DNA from 4 places in the Erwinia sp. INIA01 genome. Region 4 is predicted to be linked to each of the others. Evidence: predicted binding sites of a transcription regulator. Region 4 holds the regulator's gene; each other region holds the start of a gene.
What was found. Region 4 encodes CRP, which controls carbon source genes, mostly activating them, when cyclic AMP is high. Its sites were predicted from a motif close to ATGTGANNNNNNTCACAT; they were not measured.

Region 1 (6,046 bases), on a different contig from region 4:
ACCAGCGACAGCAGTTCATCGGAAAGCGCCGTTGCCGGGGCCGGATTCAAAATAACCCGGGTCTGATTCTGATGGGCAATGCGCGCAGCGGCCAGCACGCTTTCCAGCGGCGACTCAAGCTGCATCAATAATGCGTCAGCGTCGGCAATCACCTGCTGATGCTGAGCCACACGCTCCGGCGTCAACGCCGCATTCGCACCGGCATAAATGCCGATGGTGTTTTCACCTTCGCCATTGACAAAAATCAGCGCCACGCCGGTAGACTCACCCTCAACGGCAATCACCGGAGCCACATCAATACGATCGTCCGCCAGCTGCCTGCGGATACGTTCACCAATATCGTCATGACCCACGCAGGCAATAAAGGAAATATCCGCGCCGCTACGCCCGGCAGCAACGGCCTGGTTCGCCCCTTTTCCACCAAATGCGACCTGATACTGCTTCCCGATCACCGTTTCACCCGGGCGCGGGAACTGCGCCAGATTAAGAATGTGATCTGCGTTGATGCTGCCAAGAACAGCCAGTTTGCCGGTATTTTTCATATGGGGAATCGTCCAGATAAGTGCGCCACCCGAGGGTGGCGCGTGCCATGCTTTTCTTTGATTTATTTGGTAACCAGCTTCAGGTCTACCGGATTTACCGCGTCGACTTTCTGACCTTTCAGTACTTTATCAGCAGTTTCTACACCGATAGAGCCGATCTGCTCCGGCAGCTGAGCAACGGTCGCGGCCAGTTTGCCGCCTTCAACAGCCTTCACCCCATCAGGCGTGCCGTCGAAGCCCACAACCACCACACCAGATTTACCGGCAGTTTGCAATGCGCGTAATGCACCCAGCGCCATTTCATCATTCTGGGCAAACACCGCCTGTACATCTGGATGTGCGGTCAGCAGGTTCTGCATCACGTTCAGGCCCTTGGTGCGGTCGAAATCGGCCGGCTGGCTGGCGAGGATATTAAATTTATGCGCATCGGCGGCCTGTTTGAAACCTTCACCACGTTCACGCGCGGCTGACGTACCGGCAATCCCCTGCAGTTCGATAATTTTTGCGCCATCACCCAGCTTCTCAGCAATAAATTCACCGGCCTGCTTACCACCTGCGCGGTTGTCAGAAGCGATATGGCTGACAACCTTGCCCTGCGTCGCGACGCGGTCAAGCGTGATCACCGGGATGTTCGCCTGGTTAGCCATTTTCACCGCATTGCCCACCGCATCGGAATCGGTTGGGTTAATCAGCATAACCTTGGTGCCGCGAACGGTCAGGTCCTGCACGTTCGCCAGCTCTTTCGCCGGGTTATTCTGTGAATCCAGCACCACCAGGTTATAGCCCAGCTTATCGGCTTCTTTCTGCGCCCCATCTTTCAGCGAGACAAAGAAGGGATTGTTCAGCGTGGATACCACCAGCGCGATAGTGTCTTTTGCCAGCGCATTGGTGCTCAGGGTAGCGCCTAACAGTAAAGCCAGTGCAGTCAGTTTTTTCATGTTCTTAATCCTGTAGGGTAATCAGTTATTTACTGCTTTTGTTGTCTACCAGCACCGCCAGTAAAATCACTACAGCTTTGACGATCATTTGGTAGTAAGAAGAGACACCGAGCAGGTTCAGCCCGTTGTTGAGGAAACCAAGGATCAGCGCACCGATCAGCGTTCCCATAATACGTCCTTTGCCACCAGCGAGGCTGGTCCCGCCGAGTACAACGGCCGCAATCGCATCCAGCTCATAGCCGGTTCCCGCCGTTGGCTGTGCGGAAGAAAGACGCGCGACTTCAATGGTTCCGGCCAGCGCAGCCAGCATGCCGCACAATGCATAAACGGTGATTTTTACCCGATTCACGCTGATGCCTGAAAGGCGGGTCGCCGCTTCGTTACCGCCAAGCGCATAGATGTAACGACCCAGACGGGTGTGATGCAGCATGTACCATGCGGCAAAGAAGACAATTGCCATCAGCCAGACCGGCGTTGGGATACCCAGCGGGCGGCCAATACCGAACCAGCCGAACAGATCCGCATTGTCGCTAAAGCCGGTATTCACCGGGCTGCCGTTGGTGTACACCATGGTCACCCCGCGCAGCAGCAGCATCATCACCAGCGTGGCGATAAACGCCTGAACCTTGCCTTTCGCGACAATCGTACCGGTAATACCGCCGATCAGGGCGCCCAGCGCCAGCGAAGCGGCAACCGCCACCAGCGCATTCACTTCCAGGCCAACGATCGATGCCGCCACCGCGCCGGTCAGCGCCAGCAGCGAACCGACGGACAGATCGATGCCCGAGGTCAGGATAACCAACGTCATCCCCACGGCCATAATGGCGTTAACCGAGGTCTGTTGCAGAATATTGAACAGGTTCGCCACGGTGAAAAAGTTCGGGCTCATGCTGGAGACAATGGCGATCAGCACCAGCAGTGCAATCAGCGATTTCTGTTCAAGCAGCCATGCCTTACTGATCAGGCGGCGTGAAGGGATTGTTTGCGTACTCATAGTTATGCCAGCTCCGCGCTGTATTGTTTGCCTACTGCCGCCGCCATCAGAATTTCCTGCGAGGCGTGTTCAATCGGGAAGTCACCGCTCAGGCGACCTTCGTGCATCACCAGCACGCGGTCGCTCATACCCAGCACTTCCGGCATTTCAGAAGAGACGAGGATGATGCTCAGCCCCTCTTCTTTAAACTGGTTAATTAGCTGATAAATCTCTTTCTTCGCGCCAACGTCCACGCCGCGAGTCGGTTCATCCAGGATCAGCACCTTAGGCCGGGTCATCAGGCCACGGGCAATAGCCACCTTCTGCTGATTCCCGCCGGAAAGCAGGCCGATCGGCTGATTCATCGAAGGGGTTTTAACGTTAAACAGCTTGATAAAGTCCCCGACGGCCAGCTGCTCTTCACCGTGCTTCAGACGACCGCCGGTATGGCTGAAATACTTCAGGGCGGTCAGCGACATGTTCTCTTTTACCGACATCCCCAGCACCAGACCATCGCGCTTGCGGTCCTCAGAGATATAGACGATACCGTTGAGCAGCCCTTCTTCTGGCGAACGCGCTACTACCGCTTTGCCGTCCAGAGTTACGGTTCCGGCTGAACGCGGCAGTGCGCCGTACAGCACTTTCATTAATTCGGTACGGCCAGCGCCCATCAAGCCCGCCACGCCAAGGATCTCTCCTTTACGCAGAGTAAAGCTGACATCGTCAACGCCGGAACCGCTCAGGTTTTCCACCTTCAGGCGAATATCACCCGGTGCTTTGTCCAGGCGCGGATACTGCTCTTCGAGCTTGCGACCGACCATCATTTCGATCAGCGACTCTTCGCTTAACGAGTTAACCTCCCGCTCGGCAATAAACTGACCGTCGCGGAAAATAGTCACGTCATCGCAGATCTCAAAAATCTCTTTCATGCGGTGGGAGATATACACAATGCCGCAGCCCTGCGCTTTCAGCTCGTTGATCACGCGAAACAGCGAGGCGGTTTCCGTATCGGTCAGCGCATCCGTTGGCTCGTCCATAATGATGACTTTAGATTCAAAGCTCAGCACTTTGGCAATCTCAACCATCTGCTGATCGCCGATCGACAGATCGCCTACCAGCTTGTGGCTGCTGAACCGCAGATTCAGGCGTTTCAGCAACGCGTCCGCCTTCTCGTACATCGCTTTCCACTGAATACGGCCAAAGCGATTAACGAACTCGCGACCGAGGAAAATATTCTCCGCAATACTGAGCTGCGGGATCAGGTTAAGTTCCTGGTGGATAATGCCGATACCCGCTTCCTGCGACGCCTTCGGCCCGTTGAACGTTGTTTCTTTACCCAACCACTCAAAGCTACCGGCATCACGAGCGTAGATCCCGGTCAGGACTTTCATCATGGTGGATTTACCTGCACCGTTCTCCCCCACCAGCGCCATGACGCGGCCAGGATAAACGGCAAGTGCAGCCCCCGACAGCGCTTTCACGCCAGGGAAGGATTTCTCAATGCCTTTCAGTTGCAGTAAAGGTTGCATAACGGCCTCAGAAGGTCACGCCAGCGTTAAGGATGATATTCGCATACGGAGAACACTCCCCGCTGCGAATAACAGCCTTACTACGTTGTGTTTGTTGTTTGAACTGTTCGTGACTGATATAGCTGATACTAATGGTATTACCCTGGTGTTGTTGCAAGGATTTAAGCAGAGCGATCAGTTCACTGTGGAGCTGCGGATTGTGCTGCAAAATCTCCTCCGCAAGGATGGCGCTCTCAACCTGCATTTCTTCAGTGACCGTTTTGGTTACCTGCAAAAAACTGGGAATACCGTGAGTCAGCGCAAGATCGATGCGCTGCGGGCCATGCGGGACAGGCAGGCCAGCATCGCCGATGGTCAGGCTATCAGTATGTCCCAGGCGGGAAACCACGGACGAAATATCAGAATTCAGTAAGGTGCCTTTTTTCATCTTTCACTCCAGAGCGAAACGTTTCGCTGACTGCAGTTTAAGCAACGGCCAGGGGAAAACAATCGCCAGATCGTGAAAATGTGATCGCCATCGAAACGTTTCGCTGTCGTTGCACGAAGATGAATTTACGGGGTCAAAGGGGCTTCAGAAAGAAAGTTGGGGGGATTTTGATATGAATGATTGCCTTGCGGAACAGCGCGAGATAATCCTCCAGAAAACAGCGTTTTCCGCCGATGCTGGAAGAATAGTTTATCGCTCGCGCTACCGGGAATGAGTCAGCCTTACTGACTGAGTTTTCTGATCTGCTTCACATCCAGCTCAAGGGAGTTAAAGTCTTTATCCAACTTGCCCTGAAGTTCGACATTATCTTTAGGGCCGACGGTCTGGCCTTCCCAGCGCTTGTGGTCAATCTCTACCGTCATAGTGCCGGTGGCATCGCGAAACAGATAGTCTTCATCACCGATACGCTTCTCGATATTACCGCGCATCGTTACCCAGGCGTCGTCTTTCATATCCTGCGCCTGTTTTACGGTCACCATCGTACCATTTGGCCCGCTAAAGCCCCCTTTCTGAACGACGGAGGTCGGCGCATTCGGGTCGACAAAGCCGCCTCCCTGTACGGCCAGAACCGGGGTAGAAATCAGGGCGGTAATCGCCAGTAATGCAGCTGTTTTTTTCATGTTCATCTTTATCACCTTTCTTCCTGAACGGAGGCAGCGTTCCACTGCCGGAGGGTCTCTGAAAGTGATTAAAACAAACGCTTCTTAACAGGATCTTAAGGAACATCAGCTGATGAGTTTATTTCTGTTTATTGCGTAAATTCAGGCAATTTCGCCGATCGTCCCTGTACAAGCGGCATCCTCATTCCGTATAAAACCGCTAACAGCCAAGGATAAGCCGATGAGAATTTTACTGATTGAAGACGACCGCCTGATTGGCGACGGGATAAAAGCCGGACTGGGCAAGCTGGGGTTTAGCGTTGACTGGTTTACTGAGGGAAATGATGGCCTGCTCGCCCTCAGCGCAGCACCCTACGATGCCGTGGTGCTGGACCTCAGCCTGCCGGGGATCGATGGCCTGGAGATCCTGCGCCAGTGGCGCCAGGAGGGCCGCGATGAGCCGGTGCTGATCCTGACCGCCCGCGATGCCCTTGAGCAACGGGTCGATGGCCTGCAGCAGGGGGCCGACGACTATCTGTGCAAGCCTTTTGCCCTCACCGAAGTGGCGGCACGGCTGCAGGCGCTGATCCGTCGACGCCACGGCCAGCTACAGCCCATATTGCAGCACGGCAGGGTGATGATGGAACCGGCTTCCCACAGCGTCACCCTGGACGGTAAGCCGCTGGAACTGAAAGCGCGCGAGCTGGCACTGCTGGAGCTGTTTCTGCTCAACCCTGGCCGGGTATTAACCCGCGCCCGGCTGGAAGAAAAGCTCTACGGCTGGGATGAAGATGTCTCAAGCAATGCGGTTGAGGTGCATATCCACCACCTGCGCAAAAAACTCGGCAGTGAATTTATCCGTACCGTTCACGGCGTTGGCTACACGCTGGGGGCATTATGAAAAAAAGAAGCCTGCGGCTGCGGCTGACTGTCGGTTTTCTACTACTGAGTATTCTGTGCTGGGGAGCGGCCGCGGTG
Region 2 (6,046 bases), on a different contig from region 4:
TATCTGCTGGTGATGGGGCAGCTGCATCTGACGCAGCCTGAGTTTAGTCTGCCGTTTGGCCCACAGCCGGGGGTATTTATCGCGCTTATGCTGGCTATCGGGCTGCTGTGCTCGTGGCTGGGGACGCTGTGCTGGAATGAAGCCAGCCAGCGCCTGCCTGCGGTGCTGCTCGGGCCGTTAATCGTATTTGAAACGCTGGCCGGGCTGGCCTATACCTTTGCCCTGCGCCAGGCGTGGCCACCTTTGCTGACGTTTTGCGGCATTATCTGCCTGATTAGCGGGGTGGTGGTGGCGATGCGGATTAAGCCTCAGCCACGGATTGTGCCGCTGAACGAATAATCATCAGACAGTATGCTGCGTTAACTTTAGCGAAAACATTAGCACCGACCGCATATTACTTGCCCGGTCGGTGGCTAATGTTAAAGAGTGATAAATAATTTCTGCTGTCAGCAGACTACTGACTGTCACAGGTGCAAGGGTAGTGATAAACGCTGCGGCTGATATTCAGCAGGCGGCAGCTGCGGCGGGTTCCCACGTTGTGGGTATCCTGCAGAAAGGTGACCGCTTTGCGCTTATCGCCGGTGGTGAAGAATTTCTTCACAATACTCTGAAGCAGTTCTTTATCGGAGGAAATCAGCTGCAGTTCGCGCGACAGGCTGTGCAGTGACTCTTCTAATTCTTTGATTTTTCTTCCATGTTCTGAATTTAATCCGGCGTACTTCTTTTTCCAACTGTAGAAGGTCGCTTCAGAAATACCGAGGTTTTCACAAATTTGTTTAACTTTAATACCTTCTTCTGAATCTTTAATTGCTCTGCTGATTTGTTCTGCCGTATATCGTGACTTTCTCATAAATGCTATTACCTTTCTTAACTATAATATGGCGATAATAACTGGAGTTAATTAATGCTGAGGTAGTTCGGCTATTTTATATCAGTATTTCACGATATGCGATTAGGAAAATTCCTGTGGATTTAAAATAAACTCTTATTCGGATTATTGCGGTGAGGGTTATTTTAGAGCCTGAGGTAATTCCACGCGGTTTTAACAAAGTAGCAAAGAAGAGGGAAGTGAAGGGGAACTGAAAACAACATTGCCCGATGAAGAGTTCTTCATCGGGCCGGGAAATCAGGGCATCGGCCAGTCCGGCGGCGTCTGGCTCATAACGTTGATAAACACGTCTTTAGTGATATGCCAGAAGTTGTATAAATTTTCCATGCTCAGGCTAATCCCTAACAGACCGGTGACGAACCAGCACGACATGCCAATACCGATGCCGGTAAAGACGAACGCCATGGCGTTGCGGCTGGCTTTACGGCACTGCACGTTAAACGTGCTGGCGATAAACATCATTACTGCACTCAGCAGTTCCCATCTCATCAGCATAACGCTGGCAGTAATCGTACCCATGTTTAACTCCACGATGATCGGTCCTGACAGACTGGAAGCGGCATCACCGAAAGCGGAACAAGAGCTGCCAGGTAGGCTCTTTCCGGACTGACATTAAAGGTCAAGGAAGTGTGACGACGGTCACATTATATCATCGGTTTTTAAAAGTTGAACGAAATTTACGCACGATATGACAGTTTTTTGTCTCGTGGAAAGCGCCCTGTCGTTATGCGGTATGCCGGGTTTTTCTTAATCAAAAGGAATGAAATTTATCACGGTGATTAAATTTGCCCATCGAAAAAGGCTTTTTCACTTTGCATAAAGGCAGTGAATCAACTAAGGCCGTGCGGTGAAAATCAGATCCATCTATTACTGGAGTTTTGTCGTTTTCATTTTCCCGATTAAATATTCATGACAGCACTGATTAATTTGTCTGATGGGAATTTAGTTTTTCATTTTTTGAACAAAAGCTTTTTTATAAATTGCGTTAGCCCGCGGGATTAGTCTTATTTCAACTGGTATGGTGAGTTTGGTAATTGCTTGAAAATAAATAATTTATTGATATTGAATTTTAGAAAATAAGCCTGGATTACAACGGTTTAAGAGGAATCTGAAGCCTGGAAAGTTGTACAGATTGCCAATGATATGTAGGATTTTGATCACAAATGATACGACTGCCTATTCTCCCGAAAGCTGATTTTGGGTGGGGATTCCGTCGCTCTAATAATTTAAATAAATAAAAAATCCAACAATACACCTGTACGGATAAGTAAAATAATAAGGAGTTGCCGTGTTATTTTGTTGCTTTTCCAGGTTGAAATGCCGCCCACACCAGCGGAAAAAAGCGGTCGCGTTATTACTCACATTCAGCACCCTGCCATCGCTGGCAGCGGCGCAGAATTATGACGCCCTGATCGTTGCCGCTCGCGAGGGGAACAATGCTCCTGCTCTGCAATTCTTCGACGGTGAAGCCGCACGACGAACGCTGAGTGCGGGTGAAATAGCCGACTGGTTGCAGATTGCCAACTGGGCCGGGAACGATCGTCAGGTGGTGGCCGTCTGGCAGCGTTACGATCGGCAGGTGACGCTGCCGGTTCGTGGCCTGCAGGCGGTGGCCGGTTCGCTGCGCAATCTGCACCAGTGGCAGCCATCGCTGGCGCTCTGGCAGCGGGCGCTGGTTCGCGAGCCGGGCAACGACGATTTGTACAGCGGTTATCTGATGACCCTGGCTGATGCCGGGCGCAGTGCGCAAGCCCTGCCGCTGGCGCAGCAGCGTGTCGGACAGGCTGCCACCGCGCGTCGCTGGCTCGATCTCTCCTACGTTCAGTTTGCCGCCGGGAAAAAAGAGGATGCGCTACACTCCGCCAGCCAGGCTGAATTGCGCTTCGCGGGCGATCGGCAGATTGAACAAAACTACCTGAATGCGCTCTCCCTCAATCGGGTCAGCGGCCCGGCGCTGCTTCAGGCTGCGCACACAAGCCCCGATGCGGCGCAGCTGCGCAGACTGCAGCGCGATGCCGCGGCGGAAAAAGTACGTATTGCCTTTGCGCCCAGCCGCTCGGAAGCGGAGCGCTTTACCGTCGCCGATCGGGCGCTGGCTGACTATCAGCCGCTGCTGGCGGCCTGGCAGCACGACCCTGCCGCTCATTCTGACTATCAGCAGGCGCGCATCGACAGATTGGGTGCGCTGGTGGCCCGCAGCCGGATGCAGGAAGCGGTGGATGAGTACCAGCGGCTGACGGCAGAAGGCGCGGTGATCCCGACCTATGCCCGCCGCTGGGTGGCGGCCGCCTTCCTCTGGCTGCGCCAGCCGGATCGCGCGGTGGCACTCTATCAGTCGCTGTCGCCGGAAACCTCATCCAGTCCGCTCAGCCGCACCGAACAGAGCGATCTGTTCTATGCACTGGCCGAGGATGAGCAGCCCGATGCCGCACGCCGGCAAAGCGATCGGTTCGTTGCCTCCAGCCCGTATCTGCTCAATATTTTCGGTTCACCGGAACGGGTGCCTAACGACGACTGGCTGGATGCGCAGCAGTTGCAGGTTCAGTCGTCACTGCTGCATGACGATTTGCCTGCGGCACAGCAGCAGGCCGAACATCTGGCGCGCACCGCGCCGGGAAATCAGGGATTACAGATCGACGTAGCCAGCCTGTGGCTGACCCGCGGCTGGCCGCGCCGGGCGGAAGCCGAACTGAAGCGGGTGGAGAGCATGGAGCCGCGCAGTCTGGGGCTGGAAACGCAGCAGGGGCTGACCGCGCTGGAGCTGCAGGAGTGGCGGCAGGCCGACCTGCTGGCGGATGACGTGATCACGCGCCAACCGGAAAGCCGCAGCACGCAGCGGCTCGATCGCCTGCGCGATGTGCATCGCTACGCCGAGCTGCGCGTGCAGGGTGAACACGGCATCAACTCCGACAGCCCGGTCAGCGGCGCTAACGATCTCTCCCTCGACGCGCTGCTCTACAGTCCGCCCATCGAAGAGAACTGGCGGGTCTTCACCGGCCTGTCGTTTGCCGACAGCGAGTTCAGTGAAGGCCGGGGAATTAACCGCAGCGTGCGCGGCGGTGTGGAGTACCGCGCGCGCGACAACTGGGCGGAAGCGGAGCTGAACGGCCAGCGCTACGGCAGCGGGCAGAAAATCGGTGCTCGGCTGTCTGGCTGGCACGATTTTAGCGATAGCTGGCGCATCGGCGGCAGCGCGGAGCGGCTGATGCGTGAAACGCCGCTACAGGCACTGCGCAACGGCATCACCGTCAACGGCGGTAATCTCTGGGCGCGCTGGCGGCAGAGCGAACGCCGCGAATGGCAGGTCTCCGTCGCGCCGTCCTGGTTCTCGGACGGTAACAACCGCGTTGAGTGGTCGGTTGACGGCTCGGAACGGCTGACCTCGGGCGCGCGCTATACCCTCGACTTCACGCCGAATATCAGCGGCAGCCACAACAGTAAAACGGATACGCCGTACTACAGCCCGTCGCGGGCTCTGGCGGTGGTGCCTGCGCTGAGCCTCGATCACCTGATGTATCGCCACTATCAGACCGAATGGAGCCAGCAGGTTGAGGTGGGTGCCGGTGCCTACTGGCAGCAGGGGCAGGGCAGCGGCGCGGTGACCACGGTCAGCTACGGCCAGCGGGTTCGCTGGAACGACGTGCTGGATACCGGCGTCAAGCTGACGTGGGATAAACGCCCGTATGACGGCGTCCGCGAGAAAAACCTTTCTGTTTCATTTGATATGAACTACCGATTCTGAGGATCAGACGATGCGTTTGTTCATGCTTCTTCTATTGTTGCCTGTCGCGCTGCTGCTAAACGGATGCAGTCAGGCCGAGCGCCCGCGCTTTCTCTCTCCCGCTGACCGCCAGCTGTCAGCGGCGGAAAAGCCGTGGCCGAAAAATCACTTTATTGTCCTCGCCTATCATGACGTGGAGGATGAGTCCGCCGATCAGCGCTACCTGTCGGTGCGCAGCAGCGCGCTGAACGATCAGTTCGCCTGGCTGCGGGAAAACGGCTACCACCCGGTGTCGGTGGACGAGATCCTCACCGCCAAAGCCGGTGGCAAGCCGCTGCCGAAAAAAGCGGTACTGCTCAGCTTCGACGATGGCTACAGCAGCTTTTATCGCCGCGTCTGGCCGCTGTTGCAGGCGTACCGCTGGCACGCGGTGCTGGCCCCGGTGGGCAGCTGGATCGATACTCCCGCCGGGCAGCCGGTGAACTTTGGCGGGCTGATGACGCCGCGCGATCGCTTCACCACCTGGCAGCAAATCGCCGAGATGTCCCGCTCCGGGCTGGTTGAAATCGGCGCACATACTTATGCCCAGCATGAAGGCGAGGTGTCCAACCCGCAGGGCAACAGCGAGCCGTATGCGGTGAACCGCCGCTACGACACCAAACAACAGCGTTATGAAACCGGGGCCGAGTATCGCCAGCGGGTGAATGCCGACGTGGAGAAAATCACTCAGCGTATTACCGAGGCCACCGGCAAAGCGCCGCGCGTCTGGGTCTGGCCTTACGGTGCCGCTGGCGGTGAAGCGCTGAGCATCGTGCGCCAGCACGGCTACCAGATGGCGATGACGCTGGATGACGGGCTGGCTTCCGTTGATGCGCTGGACAACGTGCCGCGCCTGCTGATTGCTAACAACCCCAGCCTGGAAAGCTTTGCCCGGCGGGTGGTGGAGGTGCAGGAAACCAGCGACATGCGGGTGATGCATGTCGACCTCGACTACGTCTACGATGCCGACCCTGAGCAGCAGGCGCGTAATTTAGACAAGCTGATCCAGCGCGTGGCCGACTCCGGGGCGAACACCGTCTTCTTACAGGCGTTCGCCGATCCTGACGGTGACGGGCTGGTGCATGAGCTCTATTTCCCCAACCGCTGGCTGCCGGTACGCGAGGATCTGTTTAACCGCGTGGCGTGGCAGATCGCCACCCGCACCAGCGCTGAGGTCTATGCCTGGATGCCGGTGCTGGCCTTCGATCTGGATAAATCGCTGCCGCGCGTGGAGAAAATCGATCTGAAAACCGGGCAGACCCGTGTGGACCCGCAGCAGTATCAGCGCCTGTCGCCGTACAGCGCAGTGGCCCGCGATCGTATTCGCGAGATCTACCAGGATCTCGCCAGTCACGCGGTGTTCAGCGGGATCATCTACCACGATGACGCGGTGCTCG
Region 3 (6,046 bases), on a different contig from region 4:
GGTGTGTATCAATATCGTTGCCGCCGACAGCGAGCGCGATGCCCGGTTCCTGTTTACCTCAATGCAGCAGCAGTTCATTAACCTGCGCCGGGGTCAACCTGGTCCGCTGCCGCCGCCGGTGGAAAATATTGATAGTTTGTGGTCGTCTTCCGAGCAATACGGCGTGCAGCAGGCGCTGAGTATGTCGATCGTGGGTGATAAAGAGAAGGTACGTCAGGGGCTGGCAAACCTGATGCGTGAGACTCAGGCGGATGAAATTATGGTTAACGGGCAGATTTTCGATCCCGAGGCACGCCTCTACTCCTTTGAGTTGGCCATGCAGGTACGGAACTCTTTGTAATTTTTCACGAATTGCAGACATAAAAAAACCAGCCCGCAGGCTGGTTTTTTATTTGGCATCAGTGATTATGCATCACGACGACGGGCTGGCGCGCTGCCGCCTTCTTCACGACGTGGACCACGGTTGCCACCGTCACGGTTGAAGCCGCCCGGGCGACGTTCACCGCTGCGCTCGTTGCTGAAGCGACGACCGCCTTCACCACCACGACCGCCTTCACGACGCTCGCCACCGCCGAAACCACCACGGCCTGGGCCGCCCGGACGACGCTCACCGCCGCGATCGCTGCGTGGCTGTGCATCGCCAATCAACTGCATATTCATTGGTTTGTTCAGAATACGCGTACGAGTAAAGTGCTGAAGCACTTCGCCCGGCATGCCTTTTGGCAGTTCGATAGTAGAGTGAGTACCGAACAGCTTGATGTTACCGATGTAACGGCTGCTGATATCGCCTTCGTTAGCGATCGCGCCAACGATATGACGAACTTCAACACCATCATCACGGCCAACTTCAATACGGTACACTTCCATATCACCAACATCACGACGCTCACGACGCGGACGGTCACCGTCGCGCTCACCGCGTGCTTCACGTGGACCACGCTCTGGACGGTCACCGCGACGATCGTCACGCTCACGGAATTCACGACGTGGGCGCTGTGGAGCATCAGCAGGAACGATCAGAGGACGTTCGCCCTGGGCCATTTTCAGCAGGGCTGCGGCCAGAGTTTCGATGTCCAGCTCTTCAGCAGGCTGCAGTTTAGCCAGCAGTGCGCGGTACTGATCCAGATCGCTGCTTTCCAGCTGCTGCTGTACTTTTGCTGCGAACTTAGCCAGACGACGTTCACCCAGCAGTTCTGCGTTAGGCAGATCCACTTCAGGGATGGTCAGCTTCATGGTGCGTTCGATGTTACGCAGCAGACGACGCTCGCGGTTCTCAACGAACAGCAGTGCACGACCAGCACGGCCAGCACGGCCGGTACGACCGATACGGTGGACGTAAGACTCGGCATCCATAGGGATGTCGTAGTTAACCACCAGGCTGATACGCTCAACGTCCAGGCCACGAGCCGCAACGTCGGTCGCAATCAGAATGTCCAGACGGCCATCTTTCAGACGCTCCAGAGTCTGCTCACGCAGAGCCTGATTCATGTCACCGTTCAGCGCTGCACTGTTGTAACCGCTGCGCTCCAGCGCTTCAGCCACTTCCAGCGTTGCGTTTTTGGTACGCACGAAGATGATTGCAGCGTCGAAGTCTTCCGCTTCCAGGAAGCGAGTGAGTGCATCAGTTTTACGGCCATAGGCAGTCCAGTAGCTCTGGCTGATGTCAGGACGCGTAGTCAGGCTTGACTGAATGCGCACTTCCTGTGGATCTTTCATGAAACGCTTAGTGATACGGCGAATGGCTTCCGGCATGGTTGCAGAGAACAGCGCGGTCTGATGACCGTCTGGGATCTGCGCCATGATGGTTTCAACGTCTTCGATGAAGCCCATACGCAGCATTTCATCTGCTTCGTCCAGTACCAGACCACGCAGGTTAGACAGGTCCAGAGTGCCACGCTTCAGGTGGTCCAGCAGACGGCCTGGAGTACCAACAACAACCTGAGGTCCCTGGCGCAGAGCACGCAACTGCACGTCATAACGCTGGCCGCCGTACAGGGCCACAACGTTAAGACCACGCATGTGTTTAGAGAATTCGGTTACGGCTTCGGCAACCTGAACCGCCAGTTCGCGGGTCGGTGCCAGCACCAGAATCTGTGGTGCTTTAACAGTTGGGTCAATGTTGTTCAGCAGCGGCAGGGAGAATGCCGCAGTTTTACCACTCCCGGTCTGTGCCATACCCAGAACGTCACGGCCCGCCAGCAGGTGAGGAATACACTCAGCCTGGATTGGGGAAGGCTTCACGTAGCCCATACCGTTCAGTGCTTCAAGGATATCAGCGTTCAGGCCAAGGTCAGAAAAAGTGGTTTGAATATCAGTCATGTAGTACACGTGCCTCGTAGATTTCGGCGGCCAGTCTACATAACTCGTCGTGAAAATTTTCAGTCATTTTCATCAAAAAGTGTGAACCGGCTCAAATTAGTGGTTTCGACAAACAAAAATGCCCTCATCCGCGAAGATGATGACTTTTCAAAGTTCAGGCAATAAAAGTTCGTCAGCTATTGCTGGTCGGATTCTGATAAATCGTCTTGTGTCTGGCCGAGTAGCGCCAGCTCCAACAATGCATATCGGTGCTCAACGAAGTTATGAACGTTGTTAGCGACCGTCAGCTTGAACAACGCTTCTGCGTTGTCCTTCTCCCCCAGACTTAGGTAGTACTTACCTAAATAGAAGTTGGTTTCACTGAGATGTTCAGCGAGCGAAGTGTTATCCGTTGCGTCCGCCTGGAGGCGCTCCGTCAGCGTTTTTTCGCTGATGTCGCCCAGGTAGAACTCGACAATATTCCATCCCCATTGGTCCTTTACCGCTTTGTCGTAACGCTGCTTCAGCGATACTTTGGCCTGTTCTGCGTCGATCTCACGTTCAGTGAGATACAGCCACAGGCTGCGGAAGGGATCGTTAGGATCGTCTTGATAAAACGCCTGCAGATCATCTTGCGCTAATTTAAATCTTCCGCCGTAGTAAAGGGCGATACCGCGATTTAAGTGCGCATAATTGTAAGTTGGATCAAGCTCAAGTACAGAATCAAACGCTTCATAGGCAGCATCAAAGTTGCCTGCCTGCGTTAAATATATGCCTAAGTAGTTGAATACTTCGGGCATATCCGGTCTGATAGATAGCGCCTGAGAAAAGTCATTCCGCGCCAGTGCTCTCAAACCTAAACTATCATACAACACTCCGCGCTCATATAACAGCTGTGCGCGTTCATCATCGGTCAATGACCGACTGGCAAGAATTTGTTCCATGCGAGCAAGAATGACTTCCTGTTGCAGCGTAGGCTGCAGCGGAACTGCCAAAATTTCGTTCTCACGCCAATTGGTGTTGCTGCATCCTGCCAGCGTTAAAGCTGTCGCAACGAAACACCAGCGCAAAAATGGCTTCATTTCCCACTCCCACAAACAAACATTGGGATGATCATCCTGTCATCCGCCTGCCGCATACAGGGGTCCAACCCTGCGATGAAACAGCTCTCCGCCATACGACGGAGAGCTCAATGGTGGTGCTTTATTCTGCTTCTGGTGCCGCAGGAGCTGCAGCTTCAGGCTGAGCCTGTTCGCTGGCTTCTTTGATGCTCAGACGCACGCGACCCTGACGGTCAACTTCCAGTACCTTGACCGGTACTTCCTGACCCATCTGCAGATAGTCGGTCACTTTCTCAACGCGCTTGTCAGCGATCTGAGAAATGTGTACCAGACCTTCTTTACCGCCGCCGATAGCCACGAAGGCACCGAAGTCGACGATACGCGTCACTTTACCGTTGTAGATGCGACCAACTTCGATCTCTGCGGTGATTTCTTCAATACGACGAATTGCGAATTTCGCTTTTTCGCCGTCGGTTGCAGCAATCTTAACCGTACCATCATCTTCGATTTCGATGGTCGTACCGGTTTCTTCGGTCAGCGCACGGATAACAGAACCACCTTTACCGATCACGTCTTTGATCTTATCAACGCTGATCTTAATGGTGTGGATACGCGGTGCGAACTGAGAGATATCGCCGCGCGGGGTGCTGATAGCCTGTTCCATCACGCTCAGGATGTGCAGACGCGCACCTTTAGCCTGGTTCAGAGCAACCTGCATGATCTCGCGGGTGATGCCTTCGATTTTGATGTCCATCTGCAGCGCGGTGATACCTTCACGGCTACCGGCAACTTTGAAGTCCATATCGCCCAGGTGGTCTTCGTCACCCAGAATGTCAGACAGAACCACGAAGTTGTTTTCGTCTTTCACCAGGCCCATTGCGATACCCGCAACGGCGGCTTTGATAGGCACGCCTGCGTCCATCAGCGCCAGAGAAGCACCACAAACGGAAGCCATTGAAGAAGAGCCGTTTGATTCAGTGATCTCAGACACAACACGCACGGTGTACGGGAACGCATCGCCTTTAGGCATAACGGCCAGCACGCCACGTTTCGCCAGACGACCGTGACCAATCTCGCGACGCTTCGGTGAACCCACCATACCGGTTTCACCAACAGAGTACGGAGGGAAGTTGTAGTGGAACAGGAAGCTGTCGGTACGTTCGCCCATCAGCTCGTCCAGGTTCTGTGCATCACGTGCAGTACCCAGAGTCGCGGTAACCAGCGCCTGAGTTTCACCACGGGTGAACAGTGCGGAACCGTGGGTACGTGGCAGAACGCCGGTACGCACGTCCAGACCACGGATCATGTCTTTTTCACGGCCATCAATACGTGGCTCACCGCGCAGGATGCGGCTACGAACGACGTCTTTTTCCAGCGCGTGCAGGATGTCGCTGATTTCGCCAGCATCCAGGCTCTCGTCTTCAGCCAGCAGCGCAGCAGTCGCTTCAGATTTGATCACGTCAACCTGGGCATAACGCTCCTGTTTTTCGGTGATGCGGTAAGCATCGCTCAGACGCGCTTCAGCCAGGGCAGCAATACGTGCGTGTAACGCTTCGTTTACAGGCTCTGGCTGCCAGTCCCAGCGAGGTTTACCGGCTTCAGCAACCAGTTCATTGATGTTATTGATAACAACCTGCTGCTGATCGTGGCCAAATACGACCGCGCCCAGCATCTGGTCTTCGCTCAGCAGCTCAGCTTCTGATTCAACCATCAGTACCGCGCCCTGAGTACCGGCAACAACCAGGTCCAGCTTGCTCTCTTTCAGCTCATCGCAGGTTGGGTTCAGCACGTACTGGTCGTTGAGGTAACCGACGCGAGCGGCACCGATAGGACCATTGAACGGCAGGCCAGACAGCGCCAGCGCCGCTGAAGCACCGATCATTGCGACGATGTCCGGGTTAACCTGTGGGTTAACGGAAACCACGGTAGCAATAACCTGCACTTCGTTAACGAAGCCTTCAGGGAACAGAGGACGAATCGGGCGGTCAATCAGGCGAGAAATCAGAGTTTCGCCTTCGCTTGGACGGCCTTCACGACGGAAGAAGCTACCCGGGATACGACCAGCAGCGTAAGTACGCTCCTGATAGTTTACTGTCAGCGGGAAGAAGTCCTGGCCTGGTTTGGATTTTTTCTGGCCGACAACGGTAACGAACACAGCGGTGTCGTCCATGCTTACCATTACGGCAGCCGTTGCCTGGCGAGCCATCATACCGGTCTCAATGGTGACGGTATGCTGACCATACTGGAATTTTTTTACGATCGGGTTCAGCAAAATTAGTTCCTTAAACATCTGGGCAGGGTTTAATCCCACCGTGGATTACTAATCTTCACTTTGCATCCTCGCGACTAATGACAACCCTAATCCCCAATGGGATAAAGCCTCTCATTAGCCGCGCGAACCTCTGCAACTGAAGATCACACTCAGCAACAATACAATAGTTTGCCCGGAATTGCTGCCGATTGCTTGAAAAAAGGGGCCATAAAGGCCCCTTTCCAGCGAAACTCGTTCCAGGCTGTACGTTTGCCATTTTGTTATCAGATCGCTCTGAAAACGGGCAGAACAGCCTTAAGACTTAGCGACGCAGACCCAGACGCTCGATCAGGCTGGTGTAACGAGAAACGTCTTTACGCTTCAGGTAGTCCAGCAGTTTACGACGCTGAGAAACCATACGCAGCAGACCGCGACG
Region 4 (6,046 bases):
TACCGTTTCCGTCGGTGGACAGCCGAAGTACTCCGACGGCTTTGGGCCGAAGCCTGCCGACATCGTCCATGTGCCGTTTAACGACCTGGCGGCGGTCAAAGCGGTTATCGACGATCACACCTGCGCCATCGTGGTGGAGCCGATCCAGGGCGAAGGCGGCGTAACGCCTGCGACTCAGGAATTTATGCAGGGGCTTCGTCAGCTGTGTGATGAGCATAATGCGCTGCTGGTACTGGATGAAGTACAGAGTGGAATGGGCCGCAGCGGCAAGCTGTTTGCCTATGAACATTACGGCGTGAAGCCGGATATCGTCACCACGGCGAAAGCGCTGGGCGGCGGCTTCCCGGTGAGTGCGATGCTGACCACCAACGAGATCGCATCGGTGATGGCCCCTGGCGTACACGGCACCACCTACGGCGGTAACCCGCTGGCCTGTGCGGTAGCGGAAGCGGCGCTGGATATTATCAATACCCCAGAGGTGCTGGACGGCGTGGCGCAGCGGCGTCAGCTGTTTGTTGATGCCCTGCAGGCGCTGGATGCCAAACTGGATCTGTTCAGCGAAATCCGTGGAATGGGGCTGCTGATCGGTGCCGCGCTGAAACCGCAGCATGCCGGTAAAGCGCGCGACATCCTGAATGCCGCAGCGGCTGAAGGGGTGATGGTGTTGGTAGCCGGTACGGACGTGATGCGCTTTGCACCATCGCTGGTTATCGATCCTGCGGATATTACCGAAGGGATGAAGCGCTTTGCGGCAGCGGTAGAAAAAGTTTTAGGCTAGGGCGACTTGCGTAAACGCCGGGACAGCCAGCGGCCCTGATGCGGGCGCTGGCTCCAGGTCAGTGACGAGATAGTGTGCATGGTGCTGAGGTGGCCGAGAATACGCTTCACGTGCCGTTCCAGGATGGTCACCGGCCCCTGATGAAAATCTTCCGGCGCTTCCAGTACGTTGCTGTCTGAGCTGGGTCCATCATATTCCAGGCGCTGCTGGCAGCGTTGCAGTGCGATTTCGCACGACTGCAAATAGCGCTGTGCCAGTGATTCCGTGAGCATGGTGTGCTCGCGCGCCAGAATCGTCATGGCATTAATGTGTTCGACAATAAACTGGCTGTGGGTCACCCACAGCTGCATATCCTTCAGATAGCTGGCATTAAAGTTTGGTTCCTGCATCGCCTGATGCAGTGAGTTAAACAGCGCGTTGTGGGCCTGATTGACCCGCATCCTCTGCCAGGCCAGTTTTGCCGGTTCCTGTTCCTGTCCCAGCAAAAGCTGCAGTGCTTCCTGATAGGCTTCCAGCGCATCGTGGGCATTCTGCCTTAACAGCCCGCTCTGCCACTGCGGCCACAGCCAGATCATCCCACCAAAGGCAATCAGACAGCCAATTAGCGTATCCATCAGGCGCGGTATCAGCAGCTGCACACCGTTGAGCGACAGCAGTTGCAGCGTGAATACTGTGGTAATGGTAAAGCCGATCGTGGCCCAGCCATAGAATTTACGGATAAACAGATTACCGATTAGCGTCAGGGCCAGCATAACCAGCAGCATCACCGATTCCGGTGCGTGCAGGCGCAGCATAACGGCGGCAATGACCAGTCCGGCCAGGGTTCCCATTGCCCGGTGCTGAATGCGAACCCGAGTGGCACCGTAACCATTGAGGCTGACGAACATGACCGTCATCAGTATCCAGTAGGGCTTGGGCAGATTAAAAAACAGCGCCAGCGAGCTGGCAAAGGCAAGCATCACTCCATAGCGTGCGGCGCTGCGCAGGCCCGGAGATTTCAACGACAGGTAGCTCTTCAGCGCCGGGATCAGCGGTAACCGGCGCTGACGATCCGCCATCAGATCGCGTCGATACAGCGGCCGCTGGGTGCGGAGCACACGGGCGATGCGGCTGAAATGGTAATAGCAGAAATTCCCCACCGGATTTTCTTTATTCTGCCGGGAGATTTTCTCCAGTGCCTGCAATGGTTTATCCATGGTGAAACGTTCAGGATAGCGATGATAGAGAATGTCATCGGCCAGCACTCGCAGCCGGGCAGCAATGGTTTGTGCATTCCAGCGGATCACCGCTTCGGCGTGGCTCTGTTCCACCAGCTTTTGCACTTCTTCCGGCTGATGCAGGCTGACGGAAATGTGTTCCTGTAGATCCAGTGCCACCTGAAAGGCCCGCGTTAGCCGCTGATAGTGGTTATCCTGGCTGGCGGCCAGCATATACATCTGCTGATAGCAGGTATTAATTAAATCCACCGCTTTCTGCTGGCGTGCCAGCAGCGGCGGGAGGGCCGTCTGCGGGTCGGTCAGCCGGGTCAGCAGCGTATATTTCGCCTCGCAGTAGTCGGCCAGCTCGCGATACAGCAGGCTAAGCGTTTCACGCATCGGCTGCTCTTTCCACAGGCGGAACCACAGCCAGTTAAACAGCCCGTACCAGATGGTACCGAGAATATAGAGCAGCGGCGGTTGCCAGAGGGGAACTCTTCCGGCAAGGCTGAGGGTAAAAATGGCGGCAATGAGCGAGGCGGGCAGCAGACGGCCATGCAGTGGACTGATTTCCGCAGTGACGCCCAGCATCAGTGCCATCACCAGCATGATGATCGGCAGCGGTACGCCCTGTTCCCCGGCATACAGGATCATAAAGCTACAGAAGGCAAACAGGCTGCCGCCGATAATCAGGCGCTTGAAAAAACGTTTATGGGGAGTATCAAGACCGGCGTTGTTACAGCAGGCGGGAACCAATGAGAAGAGTAAACCCTGTCGAAGATCGCCTAACAGCCAGCCAACGGCTATCGGCAAGCACAGCACCAGCGTTTGCCGCAGTGCATAGTTCACTTCAGGGTGATAGATGATTCTCCGCCACATGCCCAATACCACAGAAAAAAAGGCGCGACCAGAGTGTCGCGCCACAGATCCACAACCGCTTAGCGCGTACCGTAAACCACGATAGTTTTACCGTGCGCGGAAATCAGGTTTTGATCTTCCAGCATTTTCAAAATACGCCCCACGGTTTCACGAGAACAGCCAACGATCTGGCCGATCTCCTGGCGGGTGATCTTGATCTGCATGCCATCCGGGTGGGTCATGGCATCCGGCTGTTTGGCCAGATTAAGCAGGGTTTGTGCAATACGACCGGTTACGTCAAGGAAGGCGAGGTTACCCACCTTCTCAGAAGTGACCTGCAGACGGCGTGCCATCTGCGAAGAAAGACGCATCAGAATGTCAGGGTTAACCTGAATCAACTGGCGGAATTTTTTATAGGAGATTTCAGCTACTTCACAGGCACTTTTAGCGCGCACCCACGCGCTTCGCTCCTGGCCCTCTTCGAAAAGGCCCAGTTCGCCAATAAAGTCGCCCTGATTGAGGTAGGAAAGAATCATTTCTTTGCCTTCTTCATCCTTGATCAGCACCGCTACTGCGCCTTTGACGATGTAGTAGAGGGTTTCTGCCTTTTCACCCTGATGGATCAAGGTGCTTTTGGATGGATATTTGTGAATATGGCAATGTGACAGGAACCATTCGAGGGTTGGGTCTGTTTGCGGTTTGCCGAGAACCATTCGCTGTTATCCTCTTATTGTAATCGTGCCTAAATATACCCTTTTATCACTCAGGTTGCAGAAATGTTAACTGCTTTTTGAAATATTTCGGGTACACAGGGAAGGAGTTCCCTGTCAGGCGCTTCCCATAGGAAAATCAAACGGGCCATACCGTTAAGAGTCTGGCTCATCCTGTTGTCCCGTTTTCACCATGCATTGCAATGCCAGAATAATAATACAGCACCGTTTGTAGCACAGCTTGACCTGGCTGTCTTGTGTTGTGTCATGTTGTCTCGCTTCAGCATAGTGAGAAAAGGAGCGGCTGTCGTTTTTATTGTCTGGAGAGGGATCTGTAAGCCTGCTGTACGAGGGCCGTTTTGGCACGGTTCGCCACAGATCTTGCACTGATTTGTGTTTTTATCACCCTATTCACCCTACCCATGAAATGCGTTTTCTGCGGCTGTTGGCCCGGTCATTGACCGGGTGAACACGAGTGACGGATGGGGTGACTGGCTTCACTGCCCGGTAGTCGGCTCTGGCTGCTTTTTCACCGTTACAGGAGTAACTATGAAATCTCAAACCGCGTCACTGATTAAAGATATCACCCCACGAGTACTGCAATGGCGTCGACATATTCATGAGCATGCCGAGCTCTCTTTTCATGAGCAAAAAACTGCGGATTACGTCGCCAGCGAGCTTCAGCAATGGGGTGCATTAACCCTTAGCCGTCCCTCACCTAACAGCGTGCTGGCGGAGCTAAAAGGGGCGCGCCCCGGCCCATGCATAGCGCTACGTGCTGATATGGATGCGCTGCCGATCCATGAGCTGAACCAGGAGCCTTTTACCTCGCGTAATGCGGGCGTCATGCATGCCTGTGGTCACGATGCGCATACGGCCATGCTGATGGGAGCGGCCTGGGTACTGTGCCAGCTGCAACAACAGATTGCCGGAACCGTGAGATTTATTTTTCAGCATGCGGAAGAGGTGCCGCCGGGTGGGGCACAGGAACTGGTTTCTCTGGGTGTGCTTAATGGGGTTTCGATGATTTTTGGTCTGCACGTGATGCCGGCTTTTCCTACCGGTACCGTCAGTTTCACCGAAGGTGTTTTTAGCGCGGCCAGTGATAATTTCGATCTGATTCTGCAGGGGAAAGGCTCGCATGCTGCTCTGCCGCATACGGCGTGCGATCCCGTGGTGTTAGGTGCCGGGGTTGTTCAGGAGCTGCAGCAAATCATTTCACGCAGGCTTGACCCTAACGAGGGTGCCGTGCTCAGTATTGCCAGTTTTCTGGCCGACGGGGGCTACAACGTTATTCCGGATGTGGCACATCTCAGAGGCACCCTGCGCACGCTGAGTGAAAATACGCGCACTGAAATCCCAAAAATGATGGAACAGATGCTCGGCGGCATGACGGCGGCGGTTGGGGCCAGCTACAAGCTGGAATGGACAAAGGGTTACACGCTGGGCTTCAACCACCCGGATGCCTGTCGTTTCGCCGCAAAAAATGTGGTGGATACGCTGGGCGCCGACGCGTTGAAAATAATGCCGCATCCCATGTTTGGCTGTGAAGATTTTTCAGCCTACCAGCAGGTTATCCCCGGATGCTTCTTGTTTATCGGTTCGGGCAACGAGGAAAAAGGCACCTGCTGGAGCTTGCATAATCCGCACTTCCGCCTTGATGAAGATGTTCTGCCAATTGGCGTGCAGCTGCACATTGGTTTTATCCATCAGCAGCTTATGTCATCGTCGCGATGACCATCCGATTAGCTGATTTTTTTCCCTTCGATCAGTCGCTTAACCAGTGGGCCCATAATCAGTTCCATCGCCAGGCCCATTTTTCCGCCCGGCACCACCAGGGTTTTAATATGGGAGATAAATGAGCCCTGAATCATGGTAAGCAGATAGGGAAAATCGATATCTTCCAGCCCCTGGAAGTGAATAACCACAAAACTCTCGTCCAGTGACGGGATGCCACGGGCGGCGAAGGGGTTGGAGGTATCTACGGTCGGAACGCGCTGGAAGTTCAGGTGGGTGCGGGAAAACTGTGGCGTGATGTAGTTGATGTAATCTTCCATTGAACGCACCACCGAATCCATCACCGCTTCGCGCGAATGGCCGCGCTCGCTGGTATCGCGCACCAGTTTCTGTATCCACTCAAGGTTGACGATAGGCACTACGCCAACCAGCAGATCGACGTTTTCCGCCACGTTATTCTGCGGGGTGAGTACGCCGCCGTGCAGACCCTCATAGAACAGCACGTCGGTGGGTTCAGGCAGCGGCTGCCATGGGGTAAAGGTCCCGGGCACCTGATTCCAGGGCACCGCCTCATCGTAGGTATGCAGGTATTTGCGTGATTTGCCTTTACCCGTGCGCCCATACTCAATAAAGGTTTGCTCCAGCAGTCCGAAGTCGTTGGCTTCCGGGCCAAAGTAGCTGATGTGTTTACCCAGATCGCGCGCTTTACGGATGGCCATATCCATCTCCGGGCGGGTGAAGCGATGGAAGCTGTCTCCCTCGACCTC

Region 1: the regulator CRP is predicted to act here: its motif matches at 4,488-4,505, upstream of rbsD (D-ribose pyranase).
Region 2: the regulator CRP is predicted to act here: its motif matches at 1,517-1,534, upstream of OMR58_RS02625 (YjcB family protein).
Region 3: the regulator CRP is predicted to act here: its motif matches at 2,399-2,416, upstream of yrbN (protein YrbN).

Annotation. Positions count from the first base shown of each region.
Region 1 covers NZ_JAPDNC010000008.1:3,506-9,551, forward strand. Annotated here, with positions in the region: gene rbsK (ribokinase) at 1-542, opposite strand, end outside; gene rbsB (ribose ABC transporter substrate-binding protein RbsB) at 605-1,480, opposite strand; gene rbsC (ribose ABC transporter permease) at 1,506-2,474, opposite strand; gene rbsA (ribose ABC transporter ATP-binding protein RbsA) at 2,477-3,982, opposite strand; gene rbsD (D-ribose pyranase) at 3,990-4,409, opposite strand; gene OMR58_RS14870 (YgiW/YdeI family stress tolerance OB fold protein) at 4,691-5,089, opposite strand; gene qseB (quorum sensing response regulator transcription factor QseB) at 5,310-5,969, shown strand; gene qseC (quorum sensing histidine kinase QseC) at 5,966-6,046, shown strand, end outside.
Region 2 covers NZ_JAPDNC010000002.1:152,527-158,572, forward strand. Annotated here, with positions in the region: gene OMR58_RS02615 (DMT family transporter) at 1-339, shown strand, start outside; gene OMR58_RS02620 (transposase) at 455-850, opposite strand; gene OMR58_RS02625 (YjcB family protein) at 1,127-1,408, opposite strand; gene pgaA (poly-beta-1,6 N-acetyl-D-glucosamine export porin PgaA) at 2,178-4,631, shown strand; gene pgaB (poly-beta-1,6-N-acetyl-D-glucosamine N-deacetylase PgaB) at 4,642-6,046, shown strand, end outside.
Region 3 covers NZ_JAPDNC010000013.1:89,529-95,574, reverse strand. Annotated here, with positions in the region: gene OMR58_RS21180 (luciferase-like monooxygenase) at 1-340, shown strand, start outside; gene OMR58_RS21175 (DEAD/DEAH family ATP-dependent RNA helicase) at 406-2,319, opposite strand; gene yrbN (protein YrbN) at 2,312-2,386, opposite strand; gene nlpI (lipoprotein NlpI) at 2,496-3,380, opposite strand; gene pnp (polyribonucleotide nucleotidyltransferase) at 3,502-5,631, opposite strand; gene rpsO (30S ribosomal protein S15) at 5,933-6,046, opposite strand, start outside.
Region 4 covers NZ_JAPDNC010000003.1:536,944-542,989, forward strand. Annotated here, with positions in the region: gene argD (bifunctional acetylornithine/succinyldiaminopimelate transaminase) at 1-778, shown strand, start outside; gene OMR58_RS07915 (YccS/YhfK family putative transporter) at 775-2,853, opposite strand; gene crp (cAMP-activated global transcriptional regulator CRP) at 2,913-3,545, opposite strand; gene OMR58_RS07925 (amidohydrolase) at 4,092-5,279, shown strand; gene OMR58_RS07930 (phosphoribulokinase) at 5,288-6,046, opposite strand, start outside.